3 regions of the Rhizobium sp. No.120 genome follow, and region 1 is predicted to be linked to each of the others. Evidence: riboswitches for the same ligand, from Rfam matches in the RefSeq annotation. Region 1 holds a riboswitch; each other region holds the start of a gene.

The links. A riboswitch is a leader RNA that binds a small molecule or an ion and turns the genes downstream of it on or off. The one in region 1 is predicted to bind cobalamin.
Region 2: it holds a riboswitch for cobalamin, as region 1 does, so the genes downstream of both, nrdH (glutaredoxin-like protein NrdH) here and cobU (bifunctional adenosylcobinamide kinase/adenosylcobinamide-phosphate guanylyltransferase) in region 1, are expected to answer to the same signal.
Region 3: it holds a riboswitch for cobalamin, as region 1 does, so the genes downstream of both, ACYJRZ_RS09215 (aromatic ring-hydroxylating oxygenase subunit alpha) here and cobU (bifunctional adenosylcobinamide kinase/adenosylcobinamide-phosphate guanylyltransferase) in region 1, are expected to answer to the same signal.

Annotation. Positions count from the first base shown of each region.
Region 1 covers NZ_BAAJNQ010000001.1:778,096-785,399, forward strand. The annotation lists gene ACYJRZ_RS03855 (chloride channel protein) at 1-1,309, opposite strand, end outside; cobalamin riboswitch at 1,491-1,889, shown strand; gene cobU (bifunctional adenosylcobinamide kinase/adenosylcobinamide-phosphate guanylyltransferase) at 2,031-2,555, shown strand; gene cobW (cobalamin biosynthesis protein CobW) at 2,561-3,610, shown strand; gene cobN (cobaltochelatase subunit CobN) at 3,620-7,304, shown strand, end outside.
Region 2 covers NZ_BAAJNQ010000005.1:78,804-86,107, forward strand. The annotation lists gene ACYJRZ_RS16915 (Tim44 domain-containing protein) at 1-451, opposite strand, end outside; gene ACYJRZ_RS16920 (hypothetical protein) at 610-831, opposite strand; gene ACYJRZ_RS16925 (HU family DNA-binding protein) at 1,189-1,467, shown strand; gene nrdF (class 1b ribonucleoside-diphosphate reductase subunit beta) at 1,633-2,607, opposite strand; gene nrdE (class 1b ribonucleoside-diphosphate reductase subunit alpha) at 2,628-4,769, opposite strand; gene nrdI (class Ib ribonucleoside-diphosphate reductase assembly flavoprotein NrdI) at 4,790-5,185, opposite strand; gene nrdH (glutaredoxin-like protein NrdH) at 5,197-5,418, opposite strand; cobalamin riboswitch at 5,666-5,883, opposite strand; gene ACYJRZ_RS16950 (FUSC family protein) at 6,006-7,103, opposite strand.
Region 3 covers NZ_BAAJNQ010000002.1:725,425-732,728, reverse strand. The annotation lists gene ACYJRZ_RS09230 (BA14K family protein) at 1-95, opposite strand, end outside; gene ACYJRZ_RS09225 (glycoside hydrolase family 25 protein) at 402-1,352, shown strand; gene ACYJRZ_RS09220 (FAD-binding oxidoreductase) at 1,461-2,549, opposite strand; gene ACYJRZ_RS09215 (aromatic ring-hydroxylating oxygenase subunit alpha) at 2,552-3,796, opposite strand; cobalamin riboswitch at 3,894-4,097, opposite strand; gene ACYJRZ_RS09210 (DUF6656 family protein) at 4,447-5,064, shown strand; gene ACYJRZ_RS09205 (L-threonylcarbamoyladenylate synthase) at 5,124-6,098, shown strand; gene ACYJRZ_RS09200 (FAD-binding oxidoreductase) at 6,124-7,304, shown strand, end outside.

The sequences.
Region 1 (7,304 bases):
AGGAGTAGCCGAAGGTCGTGCGCACCACCAGCGAGGAGGTGATGACGGCCGCCAGAACTAGGGCGGTGATCGGGAAATCCCCGGTGATTTCCAGCGCCAGGAAGGTCATCGTCAGCGGTCCACCGATGATCGCGACGGCGAGCGAGCTCATGCCGACGACTGCATAGACGGCCGGCGTAAGCGTGGCATGATCGAAATAGGGTGCGCAATAGGCGAAGATCTTACCAAGCAGCGCACCCATGAACAGGGAGGCAAAGAAGAGGCCGCCTCTGAAGCCGGAGCCGATCGAAACCGCAGATGCCAGCGATTTCAGGATGAAGACGCCGACAAGTGCGCCCAGCGTCACATCGGTCGAAAGGTTAAGATGCAGAGCGCCATGGCCAGCAGACAGAACCTGTGGCGAGATTAGCGCCAATGTTCCGACGACCAAGCCGCCAAGCGCGGGGCGGAAGGGCGGCGCGATGGAGCTTTTGCGCGCCAGTTCCTCGACCCATGCGACGCCCTGCATGATCAGGATGCCGATACCGGCACAGAAGGCGCCGAGCAGGATGGCAGGAAGATAATCCGCCGGAACGATCGCGCCGAAATGATCGATATCGATGGCAAAATCGTCGCCGGCGAGCAGTCTTGCGATCATGGTCGATATCAGCGCCGAGACAACGACGGGTGTGAGGGTGACGATCGAATAGCTGCCGATGATCAGCTCGAATGCGTAGAAAGCGCCGGTGAGTGGCGCATTGAATGCAGCGGCAATGGCGCCGGCCGCGCCGCAGCCGACGAGCATGCGCAGGTCCGCGCGGCGCATCTGCATCTTGTAGCCGAATTTGGAGGCAATGCCGGCAGCGATCTGCGTGTAGCCTGCTTCGAGCCCGACAGAGGCGCCGAATCCGTTCGAGATCAGATTCTGCACGGCCACGATGATACTGTCGGTCAGCGACATGCGGCCGCCGTGCAGCGCATTGGCTTCGATCGGGTCGACCATCGGCTTTTTGCGCGTGCGCGATAATATGTAGAGCAGGACGCCGAGAATGATGCCGCCTGCGATCGGTGCGATGAATAATACGGATTTGTCCTGAATTGCCACCGCCGCCGAACTCAGGCGTTCGTAATCGGTTATGCCGTAGATGAAGCTGTGAAGCTTGCGCGAGATATAGCTCATCGCGGTTACGGCGCAGCCGGATGCTATTCCCGCCAGCGCGCCGGCGAAAACAAGACCCAATTCGCCACGACGCAGCAATGCCCTGAAGCGACCGAGATCGAACAGGGCCGAGAAGACGCCAAGGCGTCGCGGTTGGAATTTCTGCAGCATGAGGAGCGGACGATACGTTTTTACTCGAATGTGAGAGCTTACCCTCTATAAGCTCCTAACATCAAAGAAATACGGCAAAAAAGCCGCTGGCTTTGTGAGAATTTTCAGCCGATTTCGCAATCAGGATGACGCAGGCCGCATCCATGCCCTTGATTGACTTGACGTATGTGAAAGCCTAATCATTACCGGCATAACGAATGGTTCCTAAGCGGCGATCTGCCGCATGGGATGAAAAGGGAATGTGACGGGACGGACCCAATCCGGGCGTTCTCATCACAGCCGACCCCGCGACTGTAGAGCGGTCAGGGTCTTTCATTCGGTTTGAAGCCAATCCCGTCGATGGTGCGCATGGGGCGAACGGGGCAGGGGAAGCTCAAATCGAAAAAGCCACTGGTGTGGCGTCATGATCAACCGGGGCTGGACGCCTCTTATTCTACGAATCGTCCGCCTTTTCATGATGCATTGCCGGGAAGGCGAGAAAGACCCGCTGGCGCACGATCGGGGGCGACCGGTTTCGGTCCGCCCCCGTCGCGGCGCCTTATCCGCGAGCCAGGAGACCTGCCATGCGTGCCGGGCGCAGAGCCTGTTTTGGGACGCGAGTTCCGCTGCCAGCACGGAGGTTGTCATGGCGCAAGACGAGTTTTCGGCGTGTAGACGCCCGTTTCCCGGTTCCAGCGCCGTGCTGCCGACCCTCGCTTCCGCACGGGCGTGGGCATAACGCATGTCGGCTTCAATTTCCCAAGCGGTCTTCGTCCTCGGTGGCGCGCGCTCCGGCAAATCCAGGTTTGCCGAATCGCTGGTATCGGATACCGGTCTCGAACGTCACTATCTGGCGACAGGGCAGGCATGGGACGACGAGATGCGCGAGCGCATCGCCAAGCATCGGGCCGACCGCGGCGATCTATGGCAGACGCACGAGGAGCCGGTCGATCTCGTTGGGCACCTTGCCGCTATCGACGCGGAGGGGCGGGCGGTGCTTGTCGACTGCCTGACGCTCTGGGTGACCAATCTAATGATGGCGGAGCGGGATATGGCGGTGGAATTTGCCGCTTTGACTGCGTTTCTGCCGACTGCACGCTCAAGGCTTGTTCTCGTTTCCAACGAGGTAGGCTTGGGAATCGTGCCGGAAAATCGCATGGCGCGCGAATTTCGCGACCATGCCGGCCGCCTGCACCAGATGGTCGCGGCGGTAAGTGCTGAAGTTTATTTTATCGCAGCGGGCTTGCCGCTGAAAATGAAGGGTTGATGCATATGAACCAGGAAAAAATTCCCGCCACCGTCATCACCGGCTTCCTGGGAGCCGGCAAGACGACGATGATCCGCAACCTCCTGCAGAATGCCGGCGGCAAGAAGATCGCGCTGATCATCAACGAATTCGGCGATCTCGGGGTCGATGGCGACGTGCTGAAGGGCTGCGGCGCGGAGAATTGCACGGAAGACGACATCATCGAGCTGACCAACGGTTGCATCTGCTGTACTGTTGCCGATGATTTCATTCCCACCATGACGAAGCTTTTGGAGCGTGATGCGCGCCCGGATCACATCGTCATCGAAACATCAGGCCTTGCGCTGCCGCAGCCGCTGGTCGCCGCCTTCAATTGGCCCGACATCCGCACCCATGTCACCGTCGACGGCGTGATCACCGTCGTCGACAGCGCCGCCGTGGCCGCCGGCCGCTTCGCCGACGATCACGACGCTGTCGAGGCCGCCCGCGTCGAGGACGACTCGCTCGATCATGAAAGCCCGATCGAAGAGCTTTTCGAGGATCAGCTGACCTGCGCCGATCTGATCGTGCTCAACAAGACCGATCTGATCGACACCGATGGTCTCGGCCGCGTGCGCGCCGAAGTTGCCTCGCGCACGGCCCGCAAGCCGACGATTATCGAAGCGAAGAACGGTGATGTTCCGGCCGCCGTGCTGCTCGGCCTCGGCATCGGCACGGAAGACGATATCGTCAACCGCAAATCGCATCACGAGCTCGAGCACGAGGATGGGACGCCGCACGACCACGACGAGTTCGACAGCTTCGTTGTCGAGCTTGGTCCGATTGCCGATCCGGCCGCTTTCGTCGATGCGCTGAAGAGCGTGATCGCGGAATATGATGTGCTGCGCCTGAAAGGCTTCGTCGATGTACCCGGCAAGCCGATGCGCTTGCAGCTTCAGGCCGTCGGCAGCCGCATCGATACCTATTTCGATCGCGCCTGGACGACGGGCGAAGCCCGCGCGACCCGGTTGGTGGTGATCGGCCTGCACGAGATGGACGAGTCGATTGTTCGCAAGGCGATCGTAGCATTGATCTAAGGGAAATCCATGCACCTTCTCCTAGCTCAAAAGGGAACGATCAGCGACGGCGAGGAGGCGATCGACCTTGGGCAGTCGCCCGGCGATATCCTCTTTCTATCGGCTGCCGATACCGAGCTTGCGGCGATTGCCGCAGCGCATGGCGAGGGCGACCGTTCCCTTCGGCTTGCGAGCCTGATGAGCCTCAAGCATCCGATGTCCGTCGATACCTATGTCGACAGGACCGCCCGGCATGCGAAGCTCATCATCGTGCGGGCGCTGGGAGGGGCGAGTTACTTCCATTATGCTCTGGAAGCGCTGCACGCTTGCGCGGCGCGCCAGGATGCCTTGATTGCGGTGCTGCCGGGGGATTCGAAGCCGGATCCCGGGCTGACGCCATTCTCCAACGTCGCGCTCGATGATCTCAACGCGCTCTGGTCCTATCTGATCGAGGGTGGGGAGGCGAATTCGCGGGCGTTTCTCGCCTATGCCGAAGCGATACTCTCTGATGCCGAGAAGCCGATGCCAGCCGTCCCTCTGATGAAGGCCGGCATCTGGTGGCCGGGCAAGGGCGTGATCGGCGTGGAGGAGTGGCGGAGAGTTTCGAGGTTAGAGGTGGCGCCCCCTGTAGGACTCGAACCTCCGACGGTCGCCATTTCTTTCTACCGCGCCCTCGTACAGAGCGGTGAAACCAAGCCCGTCGAAGCCATGATAGAGGCGCTTGTCGCTGAGGGCATGCGGCCACTGCCGGTCTTTGCCTATAGCCTCAAGGATGCCGTGTCCGTCGGCATTCTCGAAAGCGTCTTCACGGAGCTGAAGCCGGGCGTGGTCATCAATGCCACCGGCTTTGCCGTTTCGGCGCCTGGCGCGGATCGTCAGGCGACGGTGATGGAAACGGGTGATGCCGTGGTTCTGCAAGCCATCTTCTCTGCTTCATCGAAGGAGGCGTGGGGGGCATCCTCGCAGGGGCTTTCGGCCCGCGATCTCGGCATGAATGTGGCTTTGCCCGAAGTCGACGGACGCGTTCTTGCCCGCGCCGTGTCCTTCAAGGCTGCCGCCCGCTATGACGAAAGGGTTGAGGCCAATATCGTCGCCAGCGAACCGCTTGAGGATCGCATGCGCTACACAGCGCGGCTCGCTGCCAATTGGGCGCGGCTGCGTAATACACCTCCCGGTGATCGCCGCGTCGCGCTTGTTATGGCGAACTATCCCAATCGCGATGGGCGTCTCGGCAATGGTGTCGGGCTCGATACGCCGGCAGGCACGATCGAGGTGCTGAAGGCGATGAAGACGGCGGGTTACGGCGTTACCGATCTGCCTGCCGATGGCGATGCGCTGATGCGGCACCTGGCGGAAGGTCCCACGAATTCGGGGCATGACGGACGCCTGGTACGCGAGAGGCTTTCCTTCAGCGATTACAAGGATTTCTTCTCGTCGCTTCCCAAACAGATTCAGGATGAGATTACGGCGCGCTGGGGCGAGGCGGAGGCGGACCCTTACGCACTCGGTAACGGCTTTGCCCTGCCGTTCACCCGCTTCGGCGATGTGCTTGTCGGTATCCAGCCGGCCCGTGGCTACAATATCGATCCAAAGGAGAGCTACCACTCTCCCGATCTGGTGCCACCGCACGGTTATCTCGCCTTCTATGCCTTCCTGCGCCACTCCTTCGATGCGCATGCGGTCATCCACATGGGCAAGCACGGCAATCTCGAATGGCTGCCGGGCAAGGCGCTGGCGCTGTCGGAAAATTGCTATCCGGAAGCGATCCTCGGGCCGCTGCCGAACCTTTATCCCTTCATCGTTAACGATCCCGGCGAGGGTACGCAGGCCAAGCGTCGCACGAGCGCCGTCATCATCGATCACCTGACGCCGCCGCTGACGCGAGCCGAAAGCTACGGTCCGCTGAAGGATCTGGAAGCGCTGGTCGACGAATATTACGAGGCCTCGGGCGGCGATCCCCGCCGCATCCGTCTGCTGCGCAAGCAAATCCTCGATCTCGTCGCCGATATCGGGCTGGATCAGGATGCGGGCATCGCCAAGGGCGAGGGCGAAGACGAGGCTTTGCGCAAACTTGATGCCTATCTCTGCGACCTCAAGGAAATGCAGATTCGCGACGGATTGCACGTCTTCGGCGTTTCGCCGTCGGGACGGCTGCTGACGGATTTGACGGTGGCGCTGGCCAGGGTGCCGCGCGGACTGGGCGAGGGTGGTGACCAGAGCTTGCAGCGGGCGATTGCGTGGGATGCGTTCGCGGGCGTGGAGGGTATCTCTCCGAACAAGCGATTCGATCCTTTGGATTGCGATATGGCCGCCAAATGGATAGGCCCGCGCCCCACGATTCTCCAAAACATCTCGGACGCTCCCTGGCGCACCCAGGGCGACACCGTCGAGCGCATCGAACTTCTGGCCGCGAAACTCGTGGATGGCGACATAGTCTGCCCCGACGGCTGGCCGAACACCCGCATGGTTCTCGACGAAATCACCTCAAAGCTCCAGCCCTCCATCCTCGCTTGCGGCGATGCGGAGATCTCGGCTCTGCTCAAAGGCCTCGATGGCCGTTTCGTGCCGCCTGGCCCATCCGGCGCACCGACGCGTGGCCGGCCGGATGTTCTGCCGACAGGGCGCAATTTCTATTCGGTCGACAGCCGTGCGGTTCCGACGCCGGCCGCCTATGAGCTTGGCAAGAAATCGGCCGAATTGCTCATCCGCCGTTATGTTCAGGATCATGGTGAATGGCCCGTTTCCTTCGGACTGACGGCCTGGGGCACATCGAACATGCGCACGGGCGGCGACGATATTGCGCAGGCGCTGGCGCTGATCGGCGTCAAACCCGTCTGGGACATGACGTCTCGGCGAGTGACCGGTTATGAGATCATCCCGCCGGCCATGCTTGGGCGGCCGCGTGTCGATGTCACGCTGCGCATCTCCGGCTTCTTCCGTGATGCATTTCCCGAGCAGATAGCCTTGTTCGATAGGGCAATCCGCGCCGTCGGCATGCTCGATGAAGATACGACAGATAATCCCATTGCGGCGCGCATGCGCGGCGAGATCAGGCGGCTTGAGGCAGCTGGCCTGGATACGGCGTCCGCCAATCGTCGCGCTGGTTATCGCATTTTCGGCTCCAAGCCCGGAGCATATGGTGCCGGTCTGCAGGCGCTTATCGATGAGAAGGGATGGGAGCGGCGTGCCGACTTGGCCGAAGCCTATCTAGTCTGGGGCAGCTATGCTTATGGCGCGGGCGAGGAAGGAAGAGCCGAACGCGGCGTTTTCGAGGAGAGGTTGCGTTCGATCCAGGCGGTCGTTCAGAACCAGGACAATCGCGAGCACGATCTGCTCGACAGCGACGATTATTATCAGTTCGAGGGCGGCATGGCGGCGGCGGCCGAGCAGCTTGGCGGCGCGCGCCCCTCGATCTATCATAACGATCATTCGAGACCGGAGACGCCTATGATCCGCTCGCTCGAAGAGGAGATCGGCCGCGTGGTCCGCGGGCGCGTCGTCAATCCCAAGTGGATCGAGGGCATCATGCGCCATGGTTACAAGGGCGCCTTCGAGATCGCGGCGACGGTCGATTATCTCTTTGCCTTTGCCGCGACAACGGGTGCTGTGCGCAATCATCATTTCGAAGCCGTCTACCAGGCCTTCATCGTCGATCAGCGCATACGTGATTTCATAGCGGAGAAGAATCCGGCTGCGCTCAAGGAGATGCAGGAGC
Region 2 (7,304 bases), on a different contig from region 1:
CATACTGCGTGCGCTGGCGGTTTGCGAAGAAGCGCATGGCGAAGCTGATGAGCAGCACGATCAAGCCGATCTGCAGCAGCATGCCGAGAAAGCCGATGCCGCCGCCGAAACCATGGCCGAGCATCATGCCGAGAAGACCGCCGGCGATCAACCCGCCGATCATCGATCCGCCAAAGCCGCCGAAAAGGCCCGGACGCTGCGGCGCGCCGAGCGGCGGCTGCGTCGTTGTCTGCTGCTGCGGACGCTGCGTCATCGACCGGTCGATCGGGGCAGCCTGCGTAGGCGCCGTCCGCGTTATGGCCGGGGTATCAAAGGTGCGCGTTCCGCGGCTTCCGAAGCCGCTGGATCCAGCCCGACGCGCGTCGGCGGCATCAAAGGTCGCTACGGACGAAGCGGCGGCAAGGACGACGATAGCTGCGATCTTGGCGAAACGCGGTACTGCACTGAACATTGGCTCTCCTGTCATAGGGCAGAAAGACGAATTTGCCTCTATATGGGGATGCCTGTTCGTGATTGTAAGGCTGCGATTTTAAGTTGACGAAATTTCGTATTTCAATCAAACTAATCTATCCGTATGCAGATGCATGGCCGCAAGGGTCTAAGACGATCCTAATCATCGCCCGCCCTTTCGATCAGACCATCATAGACTTCCATCATTGCATTGGTGATCGCCTGACCAAGTGCGTTGCCGGCCGCGCGGACATCATCGTCCGTGCCGTCCCTTGCCGCTCTTGCCAGTTCAAAACCCTCATTGCTGATGATCTGCTTTGCGACCTCGATGGCCCACAGCCCGAAATCGCCGCGGTTGTCTATCTTGATATCATGTTCCATTGCTCGTCCCATTCACCCATCGTGAGCCAGCCTCTATAGATCCAACCAGCGAAAAGCCACCCCCGATCGCACCGCGATGGTGGGCATCCATATAGGGAAAGGATGCGCCGAGCTCCCTCAAAGTCCGTCCATTTCGGGAGATTCGCGGGCTTCTGCGGATGCCCGTTGTCGCACTCTATCGGCTGCGTGAGCTGGGCTAGGCCTGGAAAATCACCCGCCAAAAACCCTCAAAATGGCGTCAATGCGTCGGAACCTGTGGAAATGCAGGCTTTCTCGGCCTTTCATGTCAGAACTCCTCGTGACATTGGGCATCTCCAATGGAAATGATTCCGCCGTTATCAATGCGGGGGAAGCCTCATGACCACTACCAATGAAATTGCAGACAAGATTGCCGCTGACCACAAGCTGACCAAGGCACAGGGCAAGGCAATCGTCGAAGCCGTCTTTGCCTCCATCACCGGAGCCGCGACTTCCGGCGCCGAAACCTCCATTCCAGGTTTTGGTAAGTTCAAGGTCAAGGATACGCCTGAGCGCGAAGCACGCAATCCCGGAACGGGTGCAACCATCAAGGTTGCCGCTTCGAAGAAGCTGACCTTCACGCCGGCCAAGGCGCTGAAGGATGCGCTCAACAAATAATACCTGCTCTGGCTTTCAAAGCCCGTAGGCTCCACGGCCGGCCCTATCCGCTAGGGCTGGTCGTTTGTCTGCCATACGAAGTGAATGCGCTCAGCTACAGGAACTTTCCTAATCGGCTTCGAAAGCCTTGGTTCGAACTCCCTGATCTGCGCCAAGCCCGGTCCTTCAGAAATTCCAATCTTCATCCTCGGTGGCGACCGCCTTGCCGATCACATAGGAGGAGCCGGAGCCCGAAAAGAAGTCGTGGTTTTCATCCGCATTCGGCGACAACGCCGAAAGAATGGCCGGATTGACCTTGCAGGCCTCGGCCGGGAACAGCGCCTCGTAACCAAGATTCATCAGCGCCTTGTTGGCATTGTAGTGCAGGAACCTCTTGACATCCTCGGTCAACCCGACGCCGTCATAGAGCGCTTCGGTATACTTGGCTTCATTATCATAAAGCTCCAGCAGCAGATCGAAGGCGAAATCCTTGATTTCCTGCCTGCGCTCTTCCGAAAGCCCTTCAAGTCCGCGCTGGAATTTGTAGCCGATGTAATAGCCATGCACGGCTTCATCACGGATGATGAGACGGATCATATCGGCTGTGTTGGTGAGCTTGGCACGGCTCGACCAGAACATCGGCAGATAGAAGCCGGAATAGAACAGGAAGCTTTCGAGGAAGACGATGGCGACCTTCTTCTTCAAGGGATCGCCCGAGGCATATTGTTCCATGATCAGCGTCGATTTCTTCTGCAGGAACTCGTTCTCCTCCGACCAGCGATAGGCGTCGTCGACATCGGGCGTCAGGCAGAGCGTCGAGAAGATCGACGAATAAGAGCGCGCGTGCACCGCTTCCATGAAGGAGATATTCGACAGCACCGCTTCTTCATGCGGGGTTACGGCATCGGCCATCAGCTTGACGGCGCCGACGCCGTTCTGGATCGTGTCGAGCAGCGTCAGGCCGGTGAAGACGCGGATGGTGAGCTGCTGCTCCTCGGGCTTGAGTGTCGCCCAGGATTGAATGTCGTTCGACAAGGGCACCTTTTCCGGCAGCCAGAAATTGCCGGTCAGGCGGTTCCAGACCTCAAGATCCTTGTCGTCCTCGATGCGGTTCCAGTTGATGGCGCGAACCCGGCTTGCCGGCTTGAATTGCATGTTCATTTTCATCGTCCCTCAAAGGTTCAGAGCGTGCAGGAAACGCAGCCTTGAACCTGCGTGCCTTCGAGCGCCATCTGGCGAAGCCGGATGTAGTAGATAGTCTTGATGCCCTTCTTCCAGGCATAGATCTGCGCCTTGTTGATATCGCGCGTGGTCGCGGTATCGCGGAAAAACAGCGTCAACGACAGGCCCTGATCGACATGCTGGGTGGCCGCGGCATAAGTGTCGATGATCTTTTCCGGGCCGATTTCATAGGCGTCCTGGTAATAGTCGAGATTGTCGTTCGTCATGAAGGCAGCCGGATAGTAGACGCGACCGATCTTGCCTTCCTTGCGGATCTCGATCTTGGAGACGATCGGGTGGATCGAGGAGGTCGAGTGGTTGATATAGGAGATCGAGCCTGTGGGAGGTACGGCCTGCAGGTTCTGGTTATACAGCCCGCCCTCCATGACGGCTCTTTTCAACGCGAGCCAATCTTCCTGCGTCGGGACGGTGATGCCGGCAGTTTCGAAGATTTCCGCGACGCGCTCGGTCGCCGGCTTCCATTCCCGGTTCGTATATTTGTCGAAATAGTCGCCGGAAGCGTATTTCGAATTCTCGAAGCCCTTGAAGCTTTGGCCGCGCTCGACAGCAAGCAGGTTCGAGGCGCGAATGGCGTGGTAGGTCACCGTGTAGAAATAGATGTTGGTGAAGTCGACGCCTTCTTCCGAACCGTAGAAAATGCGCTCGCGGGCGAGATAGCCGTGCAGGTTCATCTGGCCGAGGCCGATCGCATGGCTTTCGTCATTGCCCTTCTCGATCGAGGGTACGGAGGAGATATGGCTCATGTCGGAGACGGCGGTCAGCGCCCGGATCGACATCTCGATCGTCTTGCCGAAATTCGGGCTGTCCATTGCGGCAGCAATATTCAGAGAACCGAGATTACAGGAGATGTCCTTGCCCATATGCTTGTAGGAGAGGTCGTCGTTGTACTCGCTTGCTTCGCTGACCTGCAGAATTTCGGAGCATAGATTGCTCATGGTGATGCGGCCGGCAACCGGATTGGCGCGGTTCACCGTATCCTCGAACATGATGTAGGGATAGCCGCTCTCGAACTGGATTTCGGCGATCACCTGGAAGAATTCGCGTGCCTTGATCTTCTTCTTGCGGATGCGGCTGTCGGCGACCATCTCGCGATACTTTTCCGTCACCGAAATCTCGGTAAACGGCACGCCATAGACGCGCTCCACGTCATAAGGCGAGAAGAGATACATGTCCTCGTTGTTCTTCGCGAGTTCGAAGGTGATATCTGGAATGACCACGCCGAGCGACAGTGTCTTGATGCGGATCTTCTCGTCGGCATTTTCGCGCTTGGTATCGAGGAAGCGCATGATGTCGGGATGGTGAGCGTTCAGGTAGACGGCACCCGCGCCCTGCCGCGCCCCAAGCTGGTTGGCGTAGGAGAAGGAGTCTTCCAGTAGCTTCATGACAGGAATGATGCCGGACGACTGGTTCTCGATATGCTTGATCGGCGCACCGGCCTCACGGATGTTGGTGAGCGATAGTGCCACGCCACCGCCGCGTTTCGACAGCTGCAGAGCGGAATTGATGGCGCGGCCGATCGATTCCATATTGTCTTCGACACGCAGCAGGAAACATGAAACCAGTTCGCCACGCTGCTTCTTGCCGGCATTGAGGAAAGTCGGCGTTGCCGGCTGGAACCGGCCTGAGATGATCTCGTCGACCAGATCGCGCGCAATCTGCTCGCTGCCCTGCGCCAGCGTCAGCGCGACCATGCAGATGCGATCTTCATAACGTTCGAGATAGCGCTTTCCGTCAAAAGTCTTCAGCGTGTAGCTGGTGTAGTATTTGAAGGCGCCTAGGAAGGTCGGAAAACGGAATTTCTTCGCATAGGCGTGGTCGAAGAGATCGCGCACGAAATTGAAGGAATACTGATCCAGCACCTCCTGCTCGTAGTAGCCTTCCGTCACCAGATAATCGAGCTTTTCCCTGAGGTTATGGAAGAAGACCGTATTCTGGTTGACGTGCTGGAGGAAGTATTGCTTGGCCGCCATGCGGTCCTTGTCGAGCTGGATCTTTCCGTGCTCGTCATAGAGGTTCAACATGGCGTTCAGGGCGTAATAGTCCAATGCCGTTTCCGCGGCCTTCGTTGGCCGGTCGCTCATGTCTCGCGACAAAGAAGAGCTTAGCGTGTCCAAAATCGTTCCAATCCATGTCTGACATTGGCGACATCCTCATCCGTGCCCAGAAGTTCGAACCGATAGAGGTATGGTACCCGGCATTTGGCAGAGATGATGTCGCCGGCGATCCCGTAGGTCGCGCCGAAGTTGCTGTTGCCCGCGGCGATGACCCCGCGGATGTTCGAACGGTTGCCCGCATCGTTGAGGAAGCGGATCACCTGCTTGGGCACGGCCCCCTTGCCGCCTTCGCCGCAATAGGTCGGGACGATCAGGACGTAGGGCGAGGTCGCACGAAACTCGTCTCCCGCGGCAAGCGGAATACGAGCAGCCGGCAATGCGAGCTTGACAACGAAGCGATGGGTATTTTCCGACCGGCTGGAGAAATAGACGATCTCGCCCACCGCCCGGATCCTTAAGCGAGAGCGCTGATCATATCCGGACGGAAGCCGGCCCAATGCTGTTCACCGGCAACAACGACGGGAACCTGGCGGTAACCCAGACCCTGCACCAGTTCATAGGCAGCGGCATCGGTCGACACGTCGACGATGGTGTAGTCGATGCCTTGGCGATCAAGCGCGCGGGTCGTTGCTGTGCACTGGACGCAGGCGGGCTTGCTGTAGACGGTGATGCTCATGAGATATCCTCGTATGGATGGGCATGGAAAATCGCTCGGGCATCGGGTGATGCCCGCTCGTCGGGTGAAAAGTGGAGACAAACCTAGCCGGCGGCCGGACGCATTTGAGCGGCCGTCACTCGCGCTGGCGACTATGGATACTTAGGAACATGCACTTCACCCCGAAGTTATTCAGCGGGTCTTCGAGGAAGCGACGGGCGGCCATCATGCCGCATGATCATCGCTCGCCAGCAGGACACCCCGCCCGTGGACGCTATTGCTCAAGGCAGGTCTCCTGGCTCGCGGGTCGCAACATTCGTCTCGCCTTCCCAAGACACGAGGCCTCAGTGACGTCATCAAACGAATGCTCGCCGCTTACAGTTGCGGGGGCAGCTCCGGCTTGGCAAACATCATGTTCGCTGACCGGATTCCCATCTTAGCCTCCAATCCTTGCGAATCAGAAGAACCTTGAACACTAGATATAGTATCTTCAGTTAAAATTGCGTCAACTGCTTCGATGGCCTCAAGCAGATTTCCATGTTGATGGCTCTCGAACATCGCACCCGACGCGGGGGCTGAGGGATTGGCCAGAAGCAGCCTGAGCCTTTTCACCTGACACTGCTTTCGCGGATACGGTCGGCGAGATCGAGAAAATTCTGGCGCATGCGCCGCAATGTGAAATCGAGGCCGAACAACCGGCCCGCTTCGCTAAATCCCATCGACTGGGCGGCCTCGGAAGTCCGAAGGGTGCTGAACGCGGCGTCGAAGGCTTCGTCGCCTGCCGAAAGCACATCCGGATCGATCTCGCCGCCGGCGCGCAATGCCCTGCCGCATGCCTCCGCAAAGCGGGCTTGTGCCTCCAGAGTTCCGCCTGCCTGAGGTCCGATCGCTTCAACGATTGCCGGCGGGAAAGGCGTTTCCACGATGTGGCTGAGATAGGTCATGTCGTTGCGAATGCGCCAGAGCGAACGTGGGATAGCCTCCGAAATTCCCTGTCGCGTCAGCCAGAAGGCGCGCTCGCGCTGCGCATCGGTCAAAAGCGCTTCCGTCGCCATCAAGGATTGACGGAGCGCGATATTCGCATCCGTAGCCGATACCGGCTCACCCTTTTCGACCGCGGCTGCAAGCCTGCGCAAGATCTGCGCCATGACGTCGAGCGCCGACCCGAAGCGATCCAGCACTATCGTCCGTGAGCGCGTCGGCAGGATGAACAAGCTGGCGAGCACGCCAACGACACCGCCCAGGGTAATTTCGGCAATGCGATCGATCACGAAGATCCCGACGGGGACGGTGGCGGAATGGGTCAGCATGACGATCGCGGCTGTCAGTCCGGCATTGCGCAAACGAGGCACGCGCGCCGCCACGAAGCTCGCAAAGCCGACGGCGCAGATCAAGGCAACGCCAATCGCAAGCGGCTCCTGCGGCGTGAAGAACACGGCGATCCCCCCGAGAATGGCACCTGCGACCGTCGCAACCAGCCGGTCGAAAGCCGCTCCGGCGGTGGCACCCACCGATGCCTGCATGACGATCAACACGGTAAAGACCGCCCAATAGCCTTGCTGAAGGTGAAGAAGCTGGGAGACGGCATAGGTGATCGTGCAGGCGATCATAACCCTAAGCGCCTGCACTGCCGCACGCTTAGTCTGGATCAGCGACGTTTTGGGCGCTGATGGCGGCTGTCGTTGACGAGTTACAGGATCGGTCATCGCGCAAGTTTTCGCCTGGTATGCTGACAATTGCTGTCCGGGCCTTGCCCCTTCCCTACTGCCGCTAGTGAATGACCGCATGACCAACAATGGCAGTATTTGCGCGAATATGGAAGGCGCGCAGGCAATAGCAAGCGCGCCGTCAAGCCGTTGATCCACCATGCTCGCTGTACAAAGCACGCGCAGTCGCCCATGACAGGA
Region 3 (7,304 bases), on a different contig from region 1:
GCAGGCATCTGAATGGCGAAAGACGGTGTGAAGCTCGTCAGGGCGACTGCAGCCGTCAGGGCGACTGTCGCGATTTTTGCACGGAAACCAAGCATTTTTATCTCCATTTCCCTGGTTCGGCTTGCTACTCAAGCCTGTAGGCGTTTCATGTCGGGAATGCTCCCGAGCAAGGTTTCACTGCCTGCTTCCTCGCATATCCGAGTAGACGACAAGAACGCGGCAGCACGTTATTTAGTTCCTTAAATCCCTACCGAATTAAGGAGTTATGCGGGACTCCGGGATGAACCTATAGCGATTTCACTCTTAACCCAAGATTAACCAGCAATCCTTACTATTATTTCATGAAAGGATACCGAAAGAGTAACCTACTCATTTGCAGCTTGCTGACGATCCTGGCCCTGATGGGGCCGGTCTCCAAACCTTCGGCCGGTGAAAACCAGCCATGGAACGATCCGAAAAACGCCCTGATCGTCGATGCTTACGAGCTGAACACCATCGACTGGAATGCGTTTTTACAGGACAAGAGGATCGCCGGATTCATCTCCAAGGCGTCCGATGGGCTTCCTGAAAGCTTCAGTTGCACCGGCGACCATGGCGGCGATACGGTGGCCCATTGCAGGACGATGTGGCGTAAGTACGCGGTCAGCCGGGAACTGTTTCAAACACGCCGAATGCTGGCAAAGGCGAACGGCCTGTTATGGGGCGCTTATCATCTGGGACGGCCCGGCAATCCGATCGATCAGGCCAATCATTTTCTCGATTACGCCAATCCGCAGCCGGACGAGCTGATGGTGCTCGACATTGACGGCATGGACGCCGCGCAATTCATGTCACTTGACGATGCGCAGATCTACGTCGCCCACATCAAGGTCAGAACCGGGCGCTATCCCATTCTCTACGTCAACCACAATACGGCGCGCTATATCGCCGATCATCGCGGCACCTATCCGCTGCTGTCGCGGTTGCCCTTGTGGTATGCGCGCTACAAGCCCGATGTGAAAGGCACCTTTCCTCTCGGCAATTGGGATAATTACGCCATCTGGCAGTTTGCTTCGTCGGACAATTGCTCGGAGAAAAGCTGCCCTTACCGGGTGCCGGGCACGCTCACCGATATCGACGTCAACGTCGTGCCGATGACGAAGGTTCAGCTTGCGAAGATCTGGCCGCAGGGCGATCTCCTGCCGGCCAAACCCCTGCCTGCACCGGATCTGACGATCGCGCTCGCACAAATGTGCAGCGGACCGCGGCAGATGCTCGTTTCGCTGATGCTCGAAGTCGATCCCGTCGTCACGGCCTCGACCCCGCAGACGAAGCCGGTCGAGATCAACGAGCTGAATTACCAGGATTTCTAGAGTGTGATGCCGAGAAGTGTGGGCGGTTTTCGGACGACATAACGCTCTACTTCTTTGATGCTGGAGCGGATTCAGATTTAGGTCGAATAGACCTAAAATCATCCGACTCTAGGCTTCGATCTGCACATCCGTCTTCGGGCGCGAGCAGCAGGCGAGGATGTAACCCTCGTCGATCTCGTCGTCGAGGATGCCGCCATTGTGGCTCATCTCGACTTCACCGGAGAGCTTCATGACACGGCATGTGCCGCAAAGGCCGGATTCGCAGGCCGCGCCGATGCGCACGCCGGCGCCACGGGCCGCCTGAAGCACGGTCTGGCCCGCGGCACAGGCCACATCCCTGCCCGCCATGGTGAAGCGGATCGTAGTCGCCGCCTCGCCGGGGGCGTCGTCGGAGACTTCCGCAAGCGGCGTTGCCGCATTGGCCGGCTGGAAGCTTTCCTGGTGATAGCGCGACATGTCAAAGCCATGGGCTTCCAACATGGAACGCACGGCATCCATGAAGACTTCCGGACCGCAGCAGAAGATGATCCGGTCCATGAAATCGGGTGCCAGCAGACCAATCTTCGCCTTGTCGATGCGGCCCTTCAAGCCCGACCAGAGGTCGGTGCGGCCACAGCCCTCGACGATAAAACCGAGATTGAGGTTCGGCATGAAGCGCGCGAGATATTCGAGCTCCGAGCGGAAAATAATGTCCGTCGGGCTGCGCGAGCAATTGACGAAACTAATGTCAGACAGCGGTGCGATATCGGACATATACCGCGTCATCGACATCATCGGCGTGATGCCGGAGCCGGCCGAGACGAAGAGATATTTCTCGCCGGGATGGCGAATATGGCTGAAATCGCCGAGCGGGCCAAAAGCCTTGATGCGCATGCCGGGCTTCAGGTTCTCGAACATCCAGCGGGTGCCGATGCTATCCTTCTGCGCCTTCACCGTCACGGCGACCGAGAAGGGCCGCGACGGCGTGGACGATAGCGTATAGGTACGCATGACCGGCTCCGGAGCCGTCGGCAGCTCCAGCGTCACGAACTGGCCCGGCAGATAGCGGAACCAGTTGTCCTTGTCGGACCCGAAAGTGAAGGTCATCACGTCGGGCGCTTCGGGCGTGACCGAGAGACATTCAAGCAAATGCTGCCTGTCGTTCCAGGGCTGCATCTGGTCGAGGTGTCGATGCGGATAGGAGACGGTCATGTTCATACTCAGGCAACCGCAGACAACTTGGCCTGGTCGCCCTGCAGCCGGTTGATCATGAAAGTGGTGTACCATTCGACAAACTGCATGACGCCGCCTTCATGGATTTCCGAATAGGGACCTGGCTCATAGGCTGGCGAGCGGATGCCGAAGGCATTTTCCTCGACGATGCGGCGATCCTGGTCGTTGGTTTCGGTCCAGACGTGCGTCAGTTCCTCGAGATTGTAGTCGACACCCTCGACGGCATCCTTGTGAACGAGCCATTTCGTGGTCACGGCGGTTTCCTCGGCGCTGATCGGCAGGACGCGGAAGGAAATCGCGTGGTCGCCGAGCATGTGGTTCCACGTCGTCGGATAGTGGAACAGCAGCATGGTGCCGATGCCGTTGATCGTCACGTCGGGCGAGAGCGGCCGCCTGACGGCATTCTGGCCGGACATGGTGTAGCTCTCGGCGCCTTCGATCAGCGGCATGCGGGCGGTGCGGAACTGCCCGTCAGGAGAGATCTTGAATTCGCTCGGCAGGCCGGCGGCCTCGCAGCGCTGCCAGTGCTCGGTGATGACGGGATCGTTCATCGCGCCCTGTACGCCGGTCACGGTCGGCGCTTCCGGGAAGGTGCGGCACAGTTCGGGGTGATTGGCCGCGCAATGATAGCACTCGCGGTTATTTTCCCAGACGAGCTTCCAGTTGCCCTTCTCGATAATGGTGCTCTGGAAGGCGACCTTGGCTTCGCTGATGCGATGCGGGGCCATGTAAGGCTCGATCGTGGCGCGAACCGGCGCGAAATCCGGTGCGTTCTGCGCGAGGCAGATGAAGATGTAGCCAGCGACACTTTCGCAGTGTACCGGCTTCAGCGAATACTGGCTCTTGTCGAAATCCTCGGCCATCTGACGGGCAAACAGCAGCGAGCCGTCGAGCTCGTAGGTCCATTGGTGATAGGGGCAGACTAGCTTTGCCGACGATCCGCGCTCGGTCGTACACACGCGCGAGCCGCGATGGCGGCAGCTATTGTGGAAGGCGCGGATGACCTGATCGCGACCACGAACGATCACGACGGGATAATCGCCGATCTGGACTGTGAAGTAATTGCCCGCACGCGGCACTTCGCAATCATGGCCGATGAAAAGCCAGTCGCGATAGTAGATCGTCTCCATGTCGAGCTTGAAGTAATCCGGATCGGTGTAGAAGGGTTGCTCCAGGCTGAAACCCGTCCGGTGGTTCTTCAGTTGCCGCAGAACTTTGCTGCCGATATCCATTTGCCTATCCTTGCGCAATACCGGAAGACGAGCAGAGGACATGCAAGGCCGTTGGGAACGGCCGAAAGCAATGCCCCGACCGCCCGCCGCGGTCAGTAACCCATATGTGCCCAAGGCTGGTTTCCGGGCTCTGGAGCGGCCCTGCTTCCAGGACCCCATGGCACCTTCCCAGACCGATCGGTCCAGTGGCTTTATCCGCCATGCCTCACTCCACCACCGTTGCGGGGGCAGCGCCGGATTTTGACCGGCTTCCCAATTCTCCATCTCCCTAGCAGACGGCACCTTGAGATTGATATCATCATAGCTCTCGGCCTCATCGGCCGCTGCGTTGCAATGCGACATCGGCTTCGAATTTGACGACAGGCAAAACCGGACGATAGGACGGTTGCAGGCCGTGAGAATATTGACAGGCAATTCAATCGCTTGGGCGCCTGCATCGAAGACGGTCCGGGCATCGCATGTCCATTCCACCAATGACGCTTTATTCTGATTGCGACAAGCCAGCGAACGGCCGCTAATCAGGACAATAAGTGGGCGGCGGAGAGCGCCTGCAGAGTCGGCAGCGGTAGTCTTCGCTCAGGCGCGATCAAGCTCGGCTCAAGCTCCGTAATCCATCATGTCCTCCAAAGAATTTTATAGCGAGATCCGGCATGGCCAAACTCAGATATTTCGACGCTGGGAAGCCCGCCGAGCCCGAACCGGCGCCAGCGGTATCGACGACGGGATATACCGAATTCCTGCGCACAGGTCGCATCAACCGCAACAGACTACATTGGCTGGCGGAAGAGCGGGAATATCTTACCCATGAGCAGGTGGCTGTGCGCACGGCACAGAAGCTCAGGGATGCCGGCGAAAAGACCCATGACCGGCTCAACAGCTTCCACAAGTCCATCCGCTTTCCGAAGCTCATCTTTCACCACACGCTAAAGGACACGCCGCATCTCGGCTATTGTCACGTCACCGCGGCGCGGACGCAGTTCGCGCATTACGAGGACGTGAACTGGGCCTTCTATATCGCCAATTTCTTTGCCCGCATCGGCCAGGAAGAGAACTTCTTCGAAGACATCAGCCTCAAATATTCGCGGATGTATTTCGCCGTTGCCATTCATCCGGACAAGCAAGCCGAAGACAAGAAGCTGACGATCAATCGCGATATTCGCGGCAATGGCGTCCTGTTCCATACCCACGATCCGCAGATCGCCATCCGCAATGTTCTCTTGCTCGGCGCCCGCAACGAGCAGCTTCGCGACATCATTCGCCAGCTTTGACGATTGATCCGAAAACTCGAAGAGCATAAGAAACGGCCTGAACTGCAAGCAGGCAGGCCATGGCACGACACATAGACATTCTCGAACATCCGCAAACGGCGATCGAAGTTGCGACAGCGACTCTCGCCGAGGGTCTGCCGATCGGGCTGCCGACGGAGACGGTCTACGGCCTTGCCGCCGATGCCACCAATCCAGCCGCCATTACCCGGATCTACGAGACGAAGGGCCGGCCGCGCTTCAATCCGCTGATCTGCCATATGAGCGATCTCGCTATGGCCGAGCGCTATGCGATCTTCGATCCCATCTCGCGCAAACTCGCGGAAGCCTTCTGGCCTGGCCCGCTGACGCTGGTGCTGCCGTTGAGACCAGACAGCGGCATTCATCCGCTGGCGACCGCAGGGCTCGATACAGTGGGCATCCGCGTGCCGCAAGGTTTTGCCGGTGAACTGATCCGTGCCTTCGATCGGCCGCTTGCCGCGCCGAGCGCCAATGCCTCGGGCAAGATCAGCGCCACCAGCGCCGATCACGTGAGTGACGACCTAGGGGAGCGGATCACGCTCATCCTCGACGCCGGTGCCTCGGCTATCGGCGTGGAGTCGACCATCGTAAAGGTCGAGGATGGCGAGATGCGCCTCTTACGACCGGGCGGTCTTGCGGCAGGCGAGATCGAGCGGGTGGCCGGCAAGGCGCTGAAGCGCAAGAAGAAAGCCTCGGCTGCCATCGAAGCGCCGGGGATGATGGCTTCGCATTATGCACCGGGCGCAGCCGTGCGCCTCGACGCGACTGAGGTTTTCGCGAACGAAGCGCTGATCCGCTTCGGGACACAAGATATTCCCGGCAGCGAAAAGGCCATTGCCGTGCTGGACCTCAGCGCCAGCGGCGATCTCGCCGAAGCCGCAGCAAACCTCTTTGACTTCATGAAGCGCGCCGATGCTACCGGTGCTGCGACCATTGCCTTTTCGCATATTCCCGACGAGGGCCTCGGCGAGGCCATCAACGACCGACTGCGTCGCGCCGCCGCGCCCAGAGAATAAATCAGCCATCGGCAAAGGACACGCCATGAGCAGCTCCGTCCCCTCTTCCGACCTTCTCGATCGCTTCGCCGTCATCGTCGGCGAAAGGCATGCCGTACGGGACCCGACGGAAATTGCGCCGCATCTGGTGGAAAACCGCGGTCTCTATCACGGCGCCTCGCCCATCTTGCTGAAGCCCGGCTCGGTGGAAGAGGTTTCGGCGATTCTCAAGCTTGCCAGCGAAACCGGCACGGCCATCGTTCCACAGACCGGCAATACCGGCCTTGTCGGCGGCCAGACGCCGCGCGAGGGCGGCTCCGATATCATCCTGTCGCTGGAGCGCATGAATCGCATCCGCGACATCGATCCCGTCGGCAATACGATGATCGTTGACGGCGGCTGCATTCTCGCTGATGTTCACAAGGCGGCGGCTGAGCATGGCCGCATGTTTCCGCTTTCGCTGGGTTCCGAAGGCTCCTGCCGCATTGCCGGCAATCTTTCCACCAATGCCGGGGGCACGGCGGTTCTTGCCTATGGCAACATGCGCCAGCTCTGCCTCGGCCTCGAAGTCGTGCTGCCCACGGGCGAGATCTGGAACGGATTGCGCCGCCTGAAGAAGGACAATACCGGCTACGATCTGCGCGATCTCTTCATCGGCGCGGAAGGCACGCTCGGGGTCATCACCGGCGCAGTGCTAAAACTCTTTCCGCAGCCGCTTGGCCATCAGGTGGCCTTTGCCGGCCTGCAATCGGTTGATGACGCGTTGACTTTGTTCAAGAACGCGTCGAGCCTCTGCGGCACTGCGCTGACCGGCTTCGAGCTGATGCCGCGCATCGGCGTCGAATTCACCACGCGACATATTCCGGGCGTGCGCGATCCGCTGGAGACGGTGCATCCCTGGTATGTGCTGATCGACATCTCCACCTCGGATTCGGCCGAAACGGCCGAGCGGATGATGACGACGCTGCTGGAAAAAGGCTACGAAGACGGTCTGGTGCAGGATGCGACCATCGCCGGCTCCGAAGCGCAGCAGAAGGCCATCTGGCATATGCGCGAGAGCATGTCGGACGCCCAGAAGCCGGAGGGCGGCTCGATCAAGCACGATGTTTCCGTGCCGGTCGCGCAGATCCCACAATTCATGGCGGAAGCCGAAAAGGCCGTTGTCGCCGCCATGCCTGGCGCGCGCGTCTGCGCCTTCGGCCACATGGGCGACGGCAATATCCACTA